One region of the Ideonella sp. sgz306126 genome, then DNA from elsewhere that is predicted to be linked to it. Evidence: predicted binding sites of a transcription regulator. Region 1 holds the regulator's gene; each other region holds the start of a gene.

Region 1 (4,670 bases):
TTCGGCAAGCCGTAGATCAGGTCGGCATTGATCGACTCGAACCCCAGTTCGCGAGCCGCGTGCATCAGATCGCGGATGCTCTCGAAGGACTGGACCCGATGGACTGCCTTCTGGACTTCGGGATCGAAATCCTGCACCCCGAAGCTGATCCGGTTGAAGCCCATCTTCCGCAAAGCCGCCAAGCGCAACGGCGAAGCGGTGCGAGGATCCACCTCGATCGAGATCTCGGCACCGGGTGCGACGCGAAAGGCCTGTTGCAGCCGCTCCATCAGTCCGGACAACTCGGCATCGCTCAGAAACGTCGGTGTCCCGCCCCCGAAGTGAATTTGCGACACCACCTGCTGGTCGCCCAGCACCTTCTCGTGAAGCCCGATCTCGATGTCGAGCGCGCTCAGATACTCGGCGGCGCGGTCATGGTGTTTGGTAATGACCTTGTTGCAGGCGCAGTAATAGCAGACCGACTCACAGAACGGGATGTGGACATAGATCGACAGCGGCTGCTTGCCCCCGACCTGGGCGCCTTCGCTGCGCTGCGTCAGCGCGCGCTGGTAATCGCCCGCTGTGAAGGCCTCCACAAAGCGATCTGCGGTCGGGTAGGAGGTGTAGCGGGGCCCGGGAACGTCAAAACGCTCCAGCAAGTCTGTGGGCAACCCGATCGGTGGTGCGGAGGCAACAAGTTCCATGGCGCGATGGTGCCAAAGTGGGGGGGCTGAGCCTTGATGTGTCTCAAGGCAGCTGGCGTTTGCGTGCCGGGAAAGACCCTGCCTCGCACGTTGTTTGAATCCTGCGACGCCGCGTGCGTGGGGCTGCCGCAAACTTTCCCCTCAAGCGATAATCGTCATCATGACTGATTCGCTGCGTGTGAAGCCTGAGGCCTTCAAGGTGGCCTGTTCCAGTTGCAACCTGCGGGAGCTGTGCTTGCCCGTGGGCTTGGGCAGGAACGATTTGGACCGGCTGGATGATCTGGTCGCAACCCGCAAGACCGTCGCCAGAGGCGATACGCTGTTCCACTCGGGGGATCCGTTCCAATCGCTGTATGCGGTCCGGACCGGCTTCTTCAAGACCTGCGTGTCGTCGGAGGACGGACGCGATCAGGTCACCGGGTTTCAGATGGCAGGCGAATTGCTGGGCCTGGACGGCATCAGCAACGACCGGCATTCCTGCGATGCGGTAGCGCTGGAAGACTCTCAGGTCTGCGTTATCCCCTACAGCCAGTTGGAGGATTTGTCGCGTGAGTTCACCGACCTCCAGCACCAATTCCACAAGATCATGAGTCGCGAGATCGTGCGCGACCACGGCGTGATGCTGTTGTTGGGCAGCATGCGTGCCGAGGAGCGGCTGGCGGCGTTCTTGTTGAATCTCACGCAACGCCTAGAAGCGCGAGGCTTTTCGGCCTCTTCGTTGATTCTGAGGATGACCCGCGAAGAGATCGGCAGCTACCTCGGCTTGAAATTGGAAACCGTCAGCCGAACCTTCTCGAAGTTTCAGGAAGATGGCTTTCTCGAAGTCAAGCAGCGCCATATCCGCATCGTTGATCAGGCCGGACTGCAGCAACTGGTCAACGGCGCGAACTGCTGACACAGACCGGACTGGATTCTGGCAGTCCGTCCGGCCCTGGCGCCGGTATCGAAGGCAAGCGAGCAGCGCTTGCTAGAGTTGAGGGGCACGCTCCTCGAAGCTGTCGGGCGGACAGGTCACCAGCAATTGCGTCAACGCGCTCGCGGTCGAGATGATCAGCCAGAAGGCGAAGAACGCAAGCGTGTAGACGGCCGTTGAACTCCACTCGATCATGGCACCGCCGAACCATTGGAGCGTGTGCGGGTCGACGACGGAAAACACCAGCATTTCCATCACTCCGGCCATCAGGAACGATGGCCACAGAACGCACAGCAAGCGTATTCCGAAGCTCGATCTGCCGACTTTCATTCAAGTCCCCCTTCCATGTCCCTGCCCGCGATGGGGGAGACCTGCATTCAGTGCTTGGATACCACGGCGTGGTTGCGTGCAAGTTCCGCCGGGGTCTGCGAATCGGTTCCGGCCTTGATGGCCGATGGCGGGGGGCCCACATCGTCGTGCAACAGCACGGGGTCCTGGCCATGCCAGGCGACGTATCCGCTGATCAAGGCGGCGATGACCACCGAGAGCGGGCCGCTGATGACCATCCACACCATCCCATAAGTCCACCATGGGCGTTGACTCTCGATGGACTCGGATCTGCTGGCAACAGGGGAAACCTGGGTATTCGACATCGTGTCAATCTCCGATTCGTTCAGCGAGGTACCAGGAAGGTGGATTTCTCCGAGACCGTCGCAGGCGTGCCATCCGTCCCCGAGGCGAGGCGCTCGACATTGAAGTGGATCTCGTGCACCCCGGACCCAACCTGCTGGCTCGATTCAAAGGGAATGCGAACTTCCAGCGTGATCCAATGGGCTTCCGCGGGCCCGACCAGAATATCTGCACTGTTGGTACGGCCGTCATCTCCCGCCACCGTGATGCCAGGCAGCCCTGCAACGGACACCTGATAGTGCTGGGCCTTCTCGGCGTTGTTCATGATTTGCAACCGGTAGACATTTTCGATGTTTCCGGCGCCGACAATGCGTGCCAGCGAGGCGCGGTCCCTGACCACGTCGACGCGGAACGGGCTCCGCAGGGTGATGCTGACCGCAAAGGCGGTGCAGATCAGCAGCAGGATGGCCGTGTACACCAAGACGCGAGGACGCAACACACGATGAAGCATCTGCTGCTTGTCGAAATGCTGCGCAAGGCCGTTCTGGGTGGCATAACGCACCAAGCCCCGCTGATAACCCATCTTGTCCATGATGCCGTCGCAGACATCAATGCAGGCGGCACAGCCGATGCACTCGTACTGGAGCCCCTTGCGAATGTCGATGCCGGTGGGGCAGACCTGCACGCACAGGCCGCAATCCACACAGGAGCCCAGATTCAATTTCGCCGGGTCGGCCTTCTTGGACCGGGCGCCGCGAGGTTCGCCCCGCTCAGTGTCGTAGCTGATGATCAGGGTGTCCTTGTCGAACATGACGCTTTGGAAGCGCGCATACGGACACATGTATTTGCAGACCTGCTCGCGCATGTAGCCTGCGTTGCCGTAGGTCGCAAAGCCATAGAACAGCACCCAGAACCATTCCCAAGGGCCAAAGCTGAGCGTGACCGCCTCGGCGGCGAGTTGCTTGATCGGCGTGTAATAGCCCACCAGCGTGAAGCCCGTCCACAGGCCGAAGAGGATCCAGCTGGCTTGCTTACCGCCCTTTCGCCACAGCTTGTTGGCAGTCCAGGGGCCTTCGTCAAGCTTCATGCGCTGAGGGCGGTCTCCCTCGAACTTGCGCTCGATCCACATGTAGATCTCGGTGTAGACCGTCTGCGGGCAGGCAAAGCCACACCACAGTCGCCCCGCCACGGCCGTGAACAAGAACAAGCCGTAGGCCGAGATCATCAGCAGCGCTGACAAATAGATCAGGTCTTGCGGATACAAGACCAACCCGAAAATATAGAAGCGCCTTGAAATCAGGTCGAACAACACCGCCTGCCGACCATTCCAAGTCAGCCAAGGGACGCTGTAAAACAAAACCTGGGTGAACCAGACCAGCGCCCAGCGCCATTTGGCGAACACGCCCGATACCGCACGGGCGTAAATCTTCTTCTGCTTCTGATAGAGCGATACCAGCGCCTCAACGCTGTCGTCGTCCGGAGGAGATTGGTGGATCGGAGTCGACTGAATAGGGGCGGGGGTATCGCTCATGCTGCCAATTTACCTTACTGAGCGGCGACCTTTGTGCTGTGGGACAAATTCCAGACGTAGGCGACCAGCACCTTCAATTGTTCCGGCGTGAACCGAGCACCTTGAGGCGGCATCACGTTGGTTTTGCCATTGTTGACCATCGCCGTGATGGCATCTTCGCCGAAGCCATGCAACCAGATGTTGTCGGTCAGGTTGGGGGCACCGATCGCATGATTGCCCTTGCCGTCGGCGCCATGGCAGGCCGCGCAGGCTGCAAACTTGGGCTTGCCCAATTCCGCCGCGACCGAACTGTGCGCCGCGCCCGACAAGCTCAACACGTAGTTGGCCACGTTGTGCACGTCATCCGCCGTCCCGACCGCCGGCGCCATCACCGGCATGACACCCGTGCGCCCATTGAGAATGGTGGTCTCGATATAGGCCGGGCTGCCATCGCCACCGAGCCAGTCGTTGTCGGTCAGGTTGGGGAAGCCCTTGCTGCCGCGGGCATCCGATCCATGGCATTGCGCGCAGGTATTGACGAACAGACGCTCACCGATGGCCATGGCCTGCGGGTTCTTGGCCAACTGCTCGGCGGTCAGATTTGCAAATCCGGCATACACCGGCGCCATCGCCGCGCGGGCCTTGTCTTGTTCGGCTTGCCATTGACCATCCTCGCTCCACTTCAGGACCCCAGGGTTGCTTCCCAGGCCCGGGAACAGGAACAGATAGACGGCGGAAAAGACCACGGTCAGCACGAACAACCCCATCCACCAGCGTGGCAACGGGTTGTTCATCTCCCTCAGGTCTTCATCCCAGACGTGGCCAGTGCTGTTGTCGGTGGCCACCACATGCTGGCGACTCCCGAAGATCAGCAAGGCCAGGCAGGCGATCAGGCCCACGATGACAACGGTGGCCACGAAGATGGACCAGCCGC
Region 2 (4,670 bases), on a different contig from region 1:
GTCGTCCGTCAGCAGGGCCACGTGCTGGATGCCCTCGCCGCTGAACTGCATCAGGAACTCCTCGATCTGGCCGCTGCCCTTGCTCGACTCCTCGTTCAGCGGGATGCGGATCTTGCCGTCCGGTGCGGTCATGGCCTTGCTGGTCAGCCCGGTGTATTCGCCCTGGATGTCGAAGTAGCGGATCTCGCGGAAGTTGAACAGGCGCTCGTAGAAGTTCGCCCAGAAGGCCATGCGGCCGCGGTAGACGTTGTGCGTCAGGTGGTCGATCAGCTTCAGGCCGTGGCCGACCGGCCGCCGCGGCACCCCCTCGATGAACTCGAAGTCGATGTCGTAGATGGACTTGCCGTCCTCGAAGCGGTCGATCAGGTACAGCGGCGCGCCGCCGATGCCCTTGATCGCCGGCAGGCGCAACTCCATCGGCCCGGTGGGAATCTCGACCGGCTGCGCACCCAGTTCCAGCGCGCGGGCGTAGGCCCGGTGCGAATCCTGGACGCGAAACGCCATCCCGCAGGCCGACGGGCCGTGCTCGGCCGCGAAGTAGCCGGCGACGCTGCGAGGTTCGTTGTTGACGATGAAATTGATCTCGCCCTGGCGGAACAGCGAGACGTTCTTGGACCGGTGCCGCGCGACCAGCGAGAAGCCCATCTTCTCGAACAGCGGTTCCAGCATTCCGGGGACGGGGGACGCGAACTCGACGAACTCGAACCCCATGAGGCCCATGGGGTTGTCAAACAAATCAGCCATTGCAAGGCTCCTGAAAACGGAAGGCAGACGGGCCTGCGCGCCCCGGATCGGGCGTGCAGGCGGACGGTTCAGAGACCCAACCGGTTCACAGGCGGAGAGCACGGCAGGCCCCGCACGCTGCGTGCGAGGTGATCGCCGATCACACCTTGAAAGACGAAGTTCGTCATGGCGCGCATGGTAGTGACATTTCGCAGCGCTGCCCATCCGCACAAGTGCCGACGCCCGCTCGGCAGACCCACCGACAGGGCCGGCACGCGGGCCGGGATGACGTGCCCGGCGCAACGTGCCAAGCTGTCGGCATCGCGGCCATCGATGCTGAAAGGCGGACTCCCATGGACAGTCACTTCCACCCCCTCGGCGACCTGTTCCGCCAACTGGGTCTGCCGGGCGATGTCGCCGGCATCGAGCACTTCCTGCGCACCGCGGGCCCGCTGCCCAGGGGCATGGCGCTGGCCGACGCGCCGGTGTGGAGCGCCAGCCAGGCCCAGTTCCTGCGCGAGCAATGGGCGAACGACGCCGACTGGGCCGAAGTGGTCGACGCGCTGGACGCCTTGATGCGCGGCTGAGCCCCGGTCGCCCGGCAGGGACGGCCCACCGCGCGCCGCCCCCGGGTTTTCACCGTCTCCCATGACTTGCGTCAAACAAGCGTCGGACGATACATTATCCGACCGATCGGTCGGTGAATTCTGAACAGCGCAAGCCTCGGCTTGCACGCACCGGTCGCCTCGCCTCGACAAAGGACGACGCATGTACACCCAAGCCATGGACACGATGGGCAAGGACGAGGGCAGCCCGCCCCGGGCCTTGCGCTCCGCCGAGGAGTTGCAGCACCAGCAGGCCTTCGATGCCCGCATCGACGCGGGCGATTTCATCGAGGCCAAGGACTGGATGCCCGACGACTACCGCAAGACCCTGCTGCGCCAGATCAGCCAGCATGCACACAGCGAGATCGTCGGCATGCTGCCCGAGGGCAACTGGGTGACGCGTGCACCGACGCTCAAGCGCAAGGCCATCCTGCTGGCCAAGATCCAGGACGAAGGCGGCCACGGCCTGTACCTCTACGCCGCCGCCGAGACCTTGGGGCAAAGCCGGGACCAGTTGCTGGGCGCGCTGCACAGCGGCAAGGCCAAGTACAGCTCGATCTTCAACTACCCCACGCTGACCTGGGCCGACATCGGCACCATCGGCTGGCTGGTGGACGGCGCGGCCATCATGAACCAGGTGCCGATCTGTCGCTGCTCGTATGCGCCGTACGCACGGGCCATGATCCGCATCTGCCGCGAAGAGAGCTTCCACCAGCGCCAGGGCTACGACAGCCTGCTGGTGATGATGCAGAGCGGCACCGCCGCGCAGAAGGCCATGGTGCAGGACGCCGTGAACCGCTGGTGGTGGCCTTGCCTGATGATGTTCGGGCCGCACGATGCCGACAGCACCCACAGCGCGCAAAGCATGCGCTGGGGCATCAAGCGCATCAGCAACGACGACTTGCGTCAGAAGTTCGTCGACGCCACCGTGCAGCAGGCCCAGGTGCTGGGCGTCACCCTGCCCGATCCCGAACTGAAGTGGAACGAAGCCCGCGGCCACCACGACTTCGGCGCGATCGACTGGGACGAGTTCTGGCGCGTGGTCGGCGGCGACGGGCCCTGCAACCGTGAACGCCTGGCGATGCGCGTGCAAGCCTGGGACGACGGGGCCTGGGTGCGCGACGCCGCACTGGCCCATGCCCGCAAGAACACCCCCGAGCAACAAGCTGCCTGAAGGAGAAACGCATGAGTGACGTACACGGTGAATGGCCTTTGTTCGAAGTCTTCGTGCGCAGCAAGGCCGGGCTGGACCACAAGCACTGCGGCAGCCTGCACGCCCCCGATCCGCAGATGGCCGTGCAGATGGCGCGCGATGTCTACACCCGGCGCCAGGAGGGCACCAGCGTGTGGGTGGTCCGGTCGGACCAGATCACGGCCAGCGACCCCGCCGACAAGGACGCGTACTTCGATCCGATGGAAGACAAGGTCTACCGCCACCCGACGTTCTACAAGTTGCCGAGCTCCGTCGACCACATGTGATGCGTCGCCCGCCGCGCGCCCTGGCCTTGCCATCTCCCTCCGACCGCCCCACCCCATGAACGCCACCTCGTCCTCCATCAGCCCGAGCCGTGCGCCCGAGGTGCAGTACGTGCTGCGCCTGGCCGACACCTGCCTGATCCTCGCCCAGCGCCTGTCGGAATGGTGCGGCCATGCGCCGGCGCTGGAAGAAGACCTGGCCTTGACCAACATGGCGCAGGACCTGATCGGCCAGGCCCGCTCGCTGCTGACCCACGCCGGCCGGCTGGGCGCGGCCGCGGCCGGCACCGCGCCGCTCGACGAAGACCAGCTCGCCTTCCTGCGCGACGAGCGCGACTACCTGAACCCCACGCTGGTTGAATTGCCGAACGGCCGGGGCGGCCAGCGCGATTTCGCCGTCACCGTGCTGCGCAACCTGGTGGCCGCCTGGTGGCTGCGGGCCCAGTGGGAGCATCTGGCCTCGTCCAACGACGGCGAACTCGCCGCCATCGCCGGCAAGGCCGTGAAGGAAGCGCGCTACCACGTGCGCCATGCGGCCGACTGGGTGCTGCGCCTGGGCGACGGCACGGCCGAATCGGCTCGCCGCATGCAGGCCGCCGTCGACGAGCTGTGGCGCTACGTGCCCGAGCTGTTCGAGGACGACGCGGTGGACCGGCACGCCGCCGCCACCGGCCTGGGGCCGGCGGTCTCCCAGCTGCGCCCGGCCTTCGATGCCGAAATGGCGGAATTGCTGGCTGCCGCACATCTGGTGGCCCCGGCGCCCAGCGCGTTTCGCAGCACCGGCAGGCGAGGTGTGCACAGCGAACACCTGGGCCATCTGCTGACCGAGATGCAATACCTTCAGCGCGCCTACCCCGGGGGCGCCTGGTGAGCGAGCCCGCCGTGGCGGCCGACGCGCAGCGCCGCGCCCGCATCGAACGCGTGTGGGCCGTGCTGGACACGGTGCCCGACCCCGAAGTGCCGGCGATCTCGGTCTGCGAGCTGGGCATCGTGCGCGAGGTCCGGATCGATGCCTCGACCGAGAACGTGGAAGTGGTGCTGACCCCCACCTACTCGGGCTGCCCGGCCACCGAGATCATCGAGCGCAGCGTGCTGGACGCGCTGAACGAGGCCGGCCTCGGTCCCGCCCGCGCGACGCTGCAGCGCCACCCGGCCTGGACCACCGACTGGCTCAGCGAGGCCGGCCGCGCCAAGCTGCAGGCCTATGGCATCGCACCGCCCGGCCCCACCGACCCGGCCGCGGGCGTGCCGATCCGCCTGGTCGGCGCACGCCCGGCCACCGCCAGCGTGCCCTGTCCGCGCTGCGGCAGCGATCGAACCGAGCGCCTGTCGGCCTTCGGCTCCACGCCCTGCAAGGCCTTGTACCGCTGCGTGGCCTGCCGCGAACCGTTCGAGCATTTCAAACCGATCTGAGACAAAGGCGACACGATGAGCGTTCTGTTCCATCCGCTCCAGGTGCGGCACATCGAACCCGATACCGCCGAGGCGGTGATCGTCAGCTTTGCGGTACCGGCCGAGCTGCGCGAGACCTTCGGCTTCACCCAGGGCCAGTACCTGACGCTGCGCCACACGGTCGATGGGCAGGATCTGCGCCGCTCGTACTCGATCTGCGCCGGCGTCGACGACGGCGAGCTGCGCGTGGGCGTGCGCAAGGTCAAGGGCGGCGTGTTCTCGAACTGGATCAACAGCCAGCTCAAGGTGGGCGACACCCTGCAGGTCATGGCACCGCAGGGCCGCTTCTTCGTGCCGATCCAGCCCGGGGCGCAGCGCCACTTCGTCGGCATCGCCGGCGGCAGCGGCATCACCCCCATCCTGTCGATCATGAAGACGGTGCTGGCGCGCGAACCCGGCAGCCGCTTCACGCTG
Region 3 (4,670 bases), on a different contig from region 1:
GGTCGTCGAAGTGGCTCAGGCGCCGCGTCACGCCCATCAGGCCCAGCACGTACAGCGGCATGAAGGCCAGGTAGAAGCCGACCAGCCAGAACCAGAACGAGCACTTGCCCCAGAACGGGTCGAGCTTGTAGCCGAAGGCCTTGGGGAACCAGTAGTTGATCGCGGCGAACGAGCCGAACAGCACGCCGCCGATGATCACGTTGTGGAAGTGGGCGATCAGGAACAGGCTGTTGTGCAGCACGAAGTCGGCCGGCGGCACCGCGAGCAGCACGCCGGTCATGCCACCGATCACGAAGGTGACCATGAAGCCCAGGGTCCACAGCATCGGCACCTCGAACCGGATGCGGCCGCGGTACATCGTGAACAGCCAGTTGAACATCTTGGCCCCGGTCGGGATCGAGATGATCATCGTCGTGATGCCGAAGAACGAGTTGACGCTGGCGCCCGAGCCCATCGTGAAGAAGTGATGCAGCCAGACCAGGTAGGACAGGATGGTGATCACCACCGTCGCGTAGACCATCGAGGCGTAGCCGAACAGCTTCTTGCCGCTGAAGGTGGACACCACTTCCGAGTACACGCCGAACAGCGGCAGGATCAGGATGTAGACCTCGGGGTGGCCCCAGATCCAGATCAGGTTCACGTACAGCATGGCGTTGCCGCCGAGGTCGTTGGTGAAGAAGGCGGTGCCCAGGTAGCGGTCCAGCGACAGCAGCACCAGGATGGCCGTCAGCACCGGGAAGGCGGCGACGATCAGCACGTTGGTGCACAGCGCCGTCCAGGTGAACACCGGCATCTTCATCAGCGTCATGCCCGGCGCGCGCATCTTGACGATGGTGGCGATCAGGTTGATGCCCGACAGCGTGGTGCCCACGCCGGCGATCTGCAGCGACCAGAGGTAGTAGTCCACCCCCACGTCCGGGCTCTGCAGCAGGCCCGACAGCGGCGGATAGGCGAGCCAGCCGGTGCGCGCGAACTCGCCGACGAACAGCGACAGCATCACCAGCACCGCGCCGCCCACCGTCATCCAGAAGCTGAAGTTGTTCAGGAACGGAAACGCCACGTCGCGTGCGCCGATCTGCAGCGGCACGACGTAGTTCATCAGCCCGGTGACCATCGGCATCGCGACGAAGAAGATCATGATCACGCCGTGCGCCGTGAAGATCTGGTCGTAGTGGTGGGGCGGCAGGAAACCGTGGTTGGCGCCGAACGACACGGCCTGCTGCGCGCGCATCAGCAGCGCATCGGCGAAACCGCGCAGCAGCATCACGATCGCCAGCACGATGTACATGATGCCGATCTTCTTGTGGTCGATGCTGGTGATCCAGTTGCGCCACAGGCTGCCCCAGAGACCGTGGTAGGTCACTGCCGCCAACACCGACGCGCCGGTCAGCGCGGCGAACAGGAAGGTCACCACCAGGATCGGCTCGTGGTACGGAATCGCGTCCAGGCTCAGGCGGCCGAAGAGGAGCTGGCTCAGGGTGAGATGGTCAAACATCGGGGGATCTCGGAAAGTCGCGCGCGGACAGGGACACGGCCAGGGCCGTGCGTCGGCTTCAGGGTCGGGAGAGGACGGTGGCGGGCAGCACCGTGGCGCTGCGCAGCTTGTCGGCGCTGCAGGCGGACGCCACGTAGGTGCGCCGCCCGGCGCCCCAGTGCTGCTGCGCCAGGCCGGCGATGCCGCCCTTGCCCAGCCCGCCGCCGGCGTCGATGGCCATCATCTGGCTGATGCACATCTTGCCGCTCTCGACACAGCGGTTGAGGATCGCGTCGTACAAGCCCGGGTCGATGCTGGCGTAGCGGCGCACCGGCTCGGCGATGCTGGGCCGGTCCAGCGCCAGGTAGGTCGCGCGGTCCAGCGCCTGCCCTTGCGACTTGTTGGCGGCGACCCAGCGGTCGAAATCCGCGCCGCTCAGGCCCAGGAAGCCGAAGTGCATCTGCGAGAAACCCGCGCCGCTGTAGTTGGCGGAGAAGCCCTCGTAGCGGCCGGCCTGGTTGATCACCGCGTGCAGCTGGGTCTGCATGCCCGGCATCGCATAGACCTGCCCGGCCAGCGCCGGGATGTAGAACGAGTTCATCACGGTGGACGCGGTGATGCGGAACTCGATCGGCCGGTCCACCGGCGCGGCCAGCTCGTTGACCGTCGCGATGCCTTGCTCGGGGTAGACGAACAGCCACTTCCAGTCCATCGCCACCACGTCCACCACCAGCGGCTTGACCTCCGGCGGCACGGCACGCTGCGCGTCGATCTGGTCCAGCGGGCGGTACGGGTCGAGGCGGTGGGTGCCGATCCAGGTCAGCGCGCCCAGCGCGATGATGATCAGCAGCGGCGCGCCCCAGATCACCAGTTCCAGCCGGGTCGAGTGGTCCCACTCGGGCTCGTACACGGCCGCGGTGTTGGCCTGCCGGTAGCGCCAGGCGAAGATCAGGGTCAGCGCGATCACCGGGACGATGATCAGCAGCATCAGCACCGTCGACTGGACGACCAGGTGGGCCTGCTGGGCGGCGACGAAGCCCGACGGGTGCATCACCACGGTGTTGCAGCCGGCCAGCGGCAGCAGGGCGGCGAGCCCGGCCAGGCGCGTTTTACTGTGGATACGAAGAGAAGACATCAGGGACACCGAGCGCTCGGGAAAACGACAGTTGCGTGCGGGGCCGGAATGTATCCTGATTGATGCAGATCAACGATTGGACATTTTGTCCTAGCTCACGGCGTCGAACCCATCATGTCCAGCTCTGCCACCGCGCTCCTCCCTCCCCTGCAGCCCGGCCGGAACAGCCCGGCCCCGTCGCGTCACGCGGCCGATAGCGTCGCCCCCGGCGACATCGCGGTCGGCGTGATCATCGGGCGCGCCTCCGAGTACTTCGACTTCTTCGTCTACGGCATCGCCTCGGTGCTGGTGTTCCCGTCGGTGTTCTTTCCGTTCCTCGACGCGCTGCACGGCACGCTGATGGCGTTCGCGCTGTTCGCCGCCGCCTTCGTCGTCCGACCGCTCGGCACGCTGGCGGGGATGGCGGTGCAGCGCCGCTTCGGCCGCGGCGCGAAGCTGACCGTCGCGCTGTTCCTGCTGGGCAGCTCGACGGCCGGCATGGCCTTGCTGCCCGGCTACCGCAGCATGGGGGCGCTGGCGATCGGCCTGCTGGCGCTGTGCCGCATCGGCCAGGGCCTGGCGCTGGGCGGCTCCTGGGACGGCCTGCCGTCGCTGCTGGCGCTCAATGCGCCCGAGCACCGCCGCGGCTGGTACGCGATGCTGGGGCAACTCGGCGCGCCGCTGGGCTTCGTCGTCGCCTGCGGCCTGTTCGCCTACCTGTGGGGCAGCCTGCCGGCGGCCGATTTCCTCAGCTGGGGCTGGCGCTACCCGTTCTTCGCCGCCTTCGCCATCAACGTGGTGGCGCTGTTCGCCCGCCTGCGTCTGGTGGTGACGCACGAATACGAGCGCGAGCTGCAGGCGCACGAGCTGGAACCCTGCGACGTCGGCGAGCTGCTGGGCCAGCAGGGCCACAACGTCTTCCTCGGCGCCTTCGCCGCCTTGGCCAGCTACGCGCTGTTCCACATCGTCACGGTGTTCCCGCTGTCGTGGATCACGTTGTACTCGCGCCACGAGGTGGGCAGCTTCCTGCAGGTGGAGCTGGCGGGCGCGGTGCTGGCCGCCGCGGCGATGCCGCTGTCGGGCTGGGTCGCCGATCGCATCGGCCGCCGCAGCACACTCGGCGCGCTGGCCGTGCTGATCGGCCTGTTCAGCCTGTGCGTGCCCTGGCTGCTCGACGGCAGCGCCACCCGCCAGGACGCGTTCATCCTGATCGGCTTCGCCTTGCTCGGGCTGTCCTATGGCCAGGCGGCCGGCGCGGTCACCTCGAACTTCCTGCCGCACTTTCGCTACACCGGCGCCGCGCTGACCGCCGATGTGTCCTGGCTGATCGGCGCCGGCTTTGCCCCGCTGGTGGCGCTGGGGCTGTCGGCGCGCTTCGGCCTCGCCGCGGTGAGCCTGTACCTGCTGTCGGCCGTGGCCTGCACGCTGCTGGCCCTGCGGGCAAACCGCTTCCTGCAGCAGCGGGATTGAGGCCCGGGCCGATGTTGCTGGATCGTGTATGACGCGGTTTGGCCACACCGCCCCGCAGTAAATTGATCTGGATCCAGCTTGGCGCCGAGGGACTTTGCTAAGGTCCGTCGGTCTGGGGGTTGACGGGCCCGCTCGCTTCCCCTTGCCATCGCCGCTCGGCACCTCGCCGGGCCGACGCCCCTACCCCTTGTTTCGCCCTTGATGGAGAACCCCATGCAGATCCCCCGTCGTGTCTTCCTGATGACCCTCGCCGCTTCCGGTGCGGCGGTCAGTACGCTGTCGCAGGCGCAGTCGCTGGTCACCGAGAAGGACGCCCAGGCCATCGCGCTGGGCTACGTGCCTGACGCCACCAAGGCCAACGCCAAGAAGTACCCGATGTACGCCGCCGGCCAGAAGTGCGGCGTCTGCGCGCTGTACCAGGGCAAGCCGGGTGCCAAGTCGGGCGCCTGCCCGCTGTTCGCCGGCAAGGAAGTGGTGCCCACCGGCTGGTGCAGCGCCTTCGCGAAGAAGGCCTGAGCGAGTCCTTGGCGGGCGGCGCCGGGCGGCCCGCCTGCCTGATCGCGCCGCCCGGCGCGGTGCGCGTGCCGGGGGCGCTAGAACGCCGCGCCGAGG

What was found. Region 1 encodes FNR, which switches genes on or off when oxygen is low (the NO sensors DNR and NnrR bind a similar motif). Its sites were predicted from a motif close to TTGATNNNNATCAA; they were not measured.
Region 2: a site for FNR is predicted at 1,372-1,385, ahead of paaA (1,2-phenylacetyl-CoA epoxidase subunit PaaA). Genes of this name have one in related genera too.
Region 3: a site for FNR is predicted at 2,669-2,682, ahead of cyoA (ubiquinol oxidase subunit II). Genes of this name have one in related genera too.

What each region holds. Positions count from the first base shown of each region.
Region 1 covers NZ_JBVYWP010000004.1:404,275-408,944, forward strand. The annotation lists gene hemN (oxygen-independent coproporphyrinogen III oxidase) at 1-683, opposite strand, end outside; gene fnr (fumarate/nitrate reduction transcriptional regulator Fnr) at 844-1,578, shown strand; gene AC0N04_RS14280 (hypothetical protein) at 1,651-1,893, opposite strand; gene AC0N04_RS14285 (nitrogen fixation protein FixH) at 1,974-2,249, opposite strand; gene ccoG (cytochrome c oxidase accessory protein CcoG) at 2,270-3,757, opposite strand; gene ccoP (cytochrome-c oxidase, cbb3-type subunit III) at 3,772-4,670, opposite strand, start outside.
Region 2 covers NZ_JBVYWP010000001.1:367,129-371,798, forward strand. The annotation lists gene hppD (4-hydroxyphenylpyruvate dioxygenase) at 1-744, opposite strand, end outside; gene AC0N04_RS01690 (DUF2789 domain-containing protein) at 1,077-1,310, shown strand; gene paaA (1,2-phenylacetyl-CoA epoxidase subunit PaaA) at 1,492-2,502, shown strand; gene paaB (1,2-phenylacetyl-CoA epoxidase subunit PaaB) at 2,514-2,807, shown strand; gene paaC (1,2-phenylacetyl-CoA epoxidase subunit PaaC) at 2,863-3,675, shown strand; gene paaD (1,2-phenylacetyl-CoA epoxidase subunit PaaD) at 3,669-4,217, shown strand; gene paaE (1,2-phenylacetyl-CoA epoxidase subunit PaaE) at 4,233-4,670, shown strand, end outside.
Region 3 covers NZ_JBVYWP010000002.1:110,767-115,436, forward strand. The annotation lists gene cyoB (cytochrome o ubiquinol oxidase subunit I) at 1-1,495, opposite strand, end outside; gene cyoA (ubiquinol oxidase subunit II) at 1,554-2,609, opposite strand; gene AC0N04_RS04910 (MFS transporter) at 2,724-4,058, shown strand; gene AC0N04_RS04915 (high-potential iron-sulfur protein) at 4,272-4,574, shown strand; gene AC0N04_RS04920 (cupin domain-containing protein) at 4,652-4,670, opposite strand, start outside.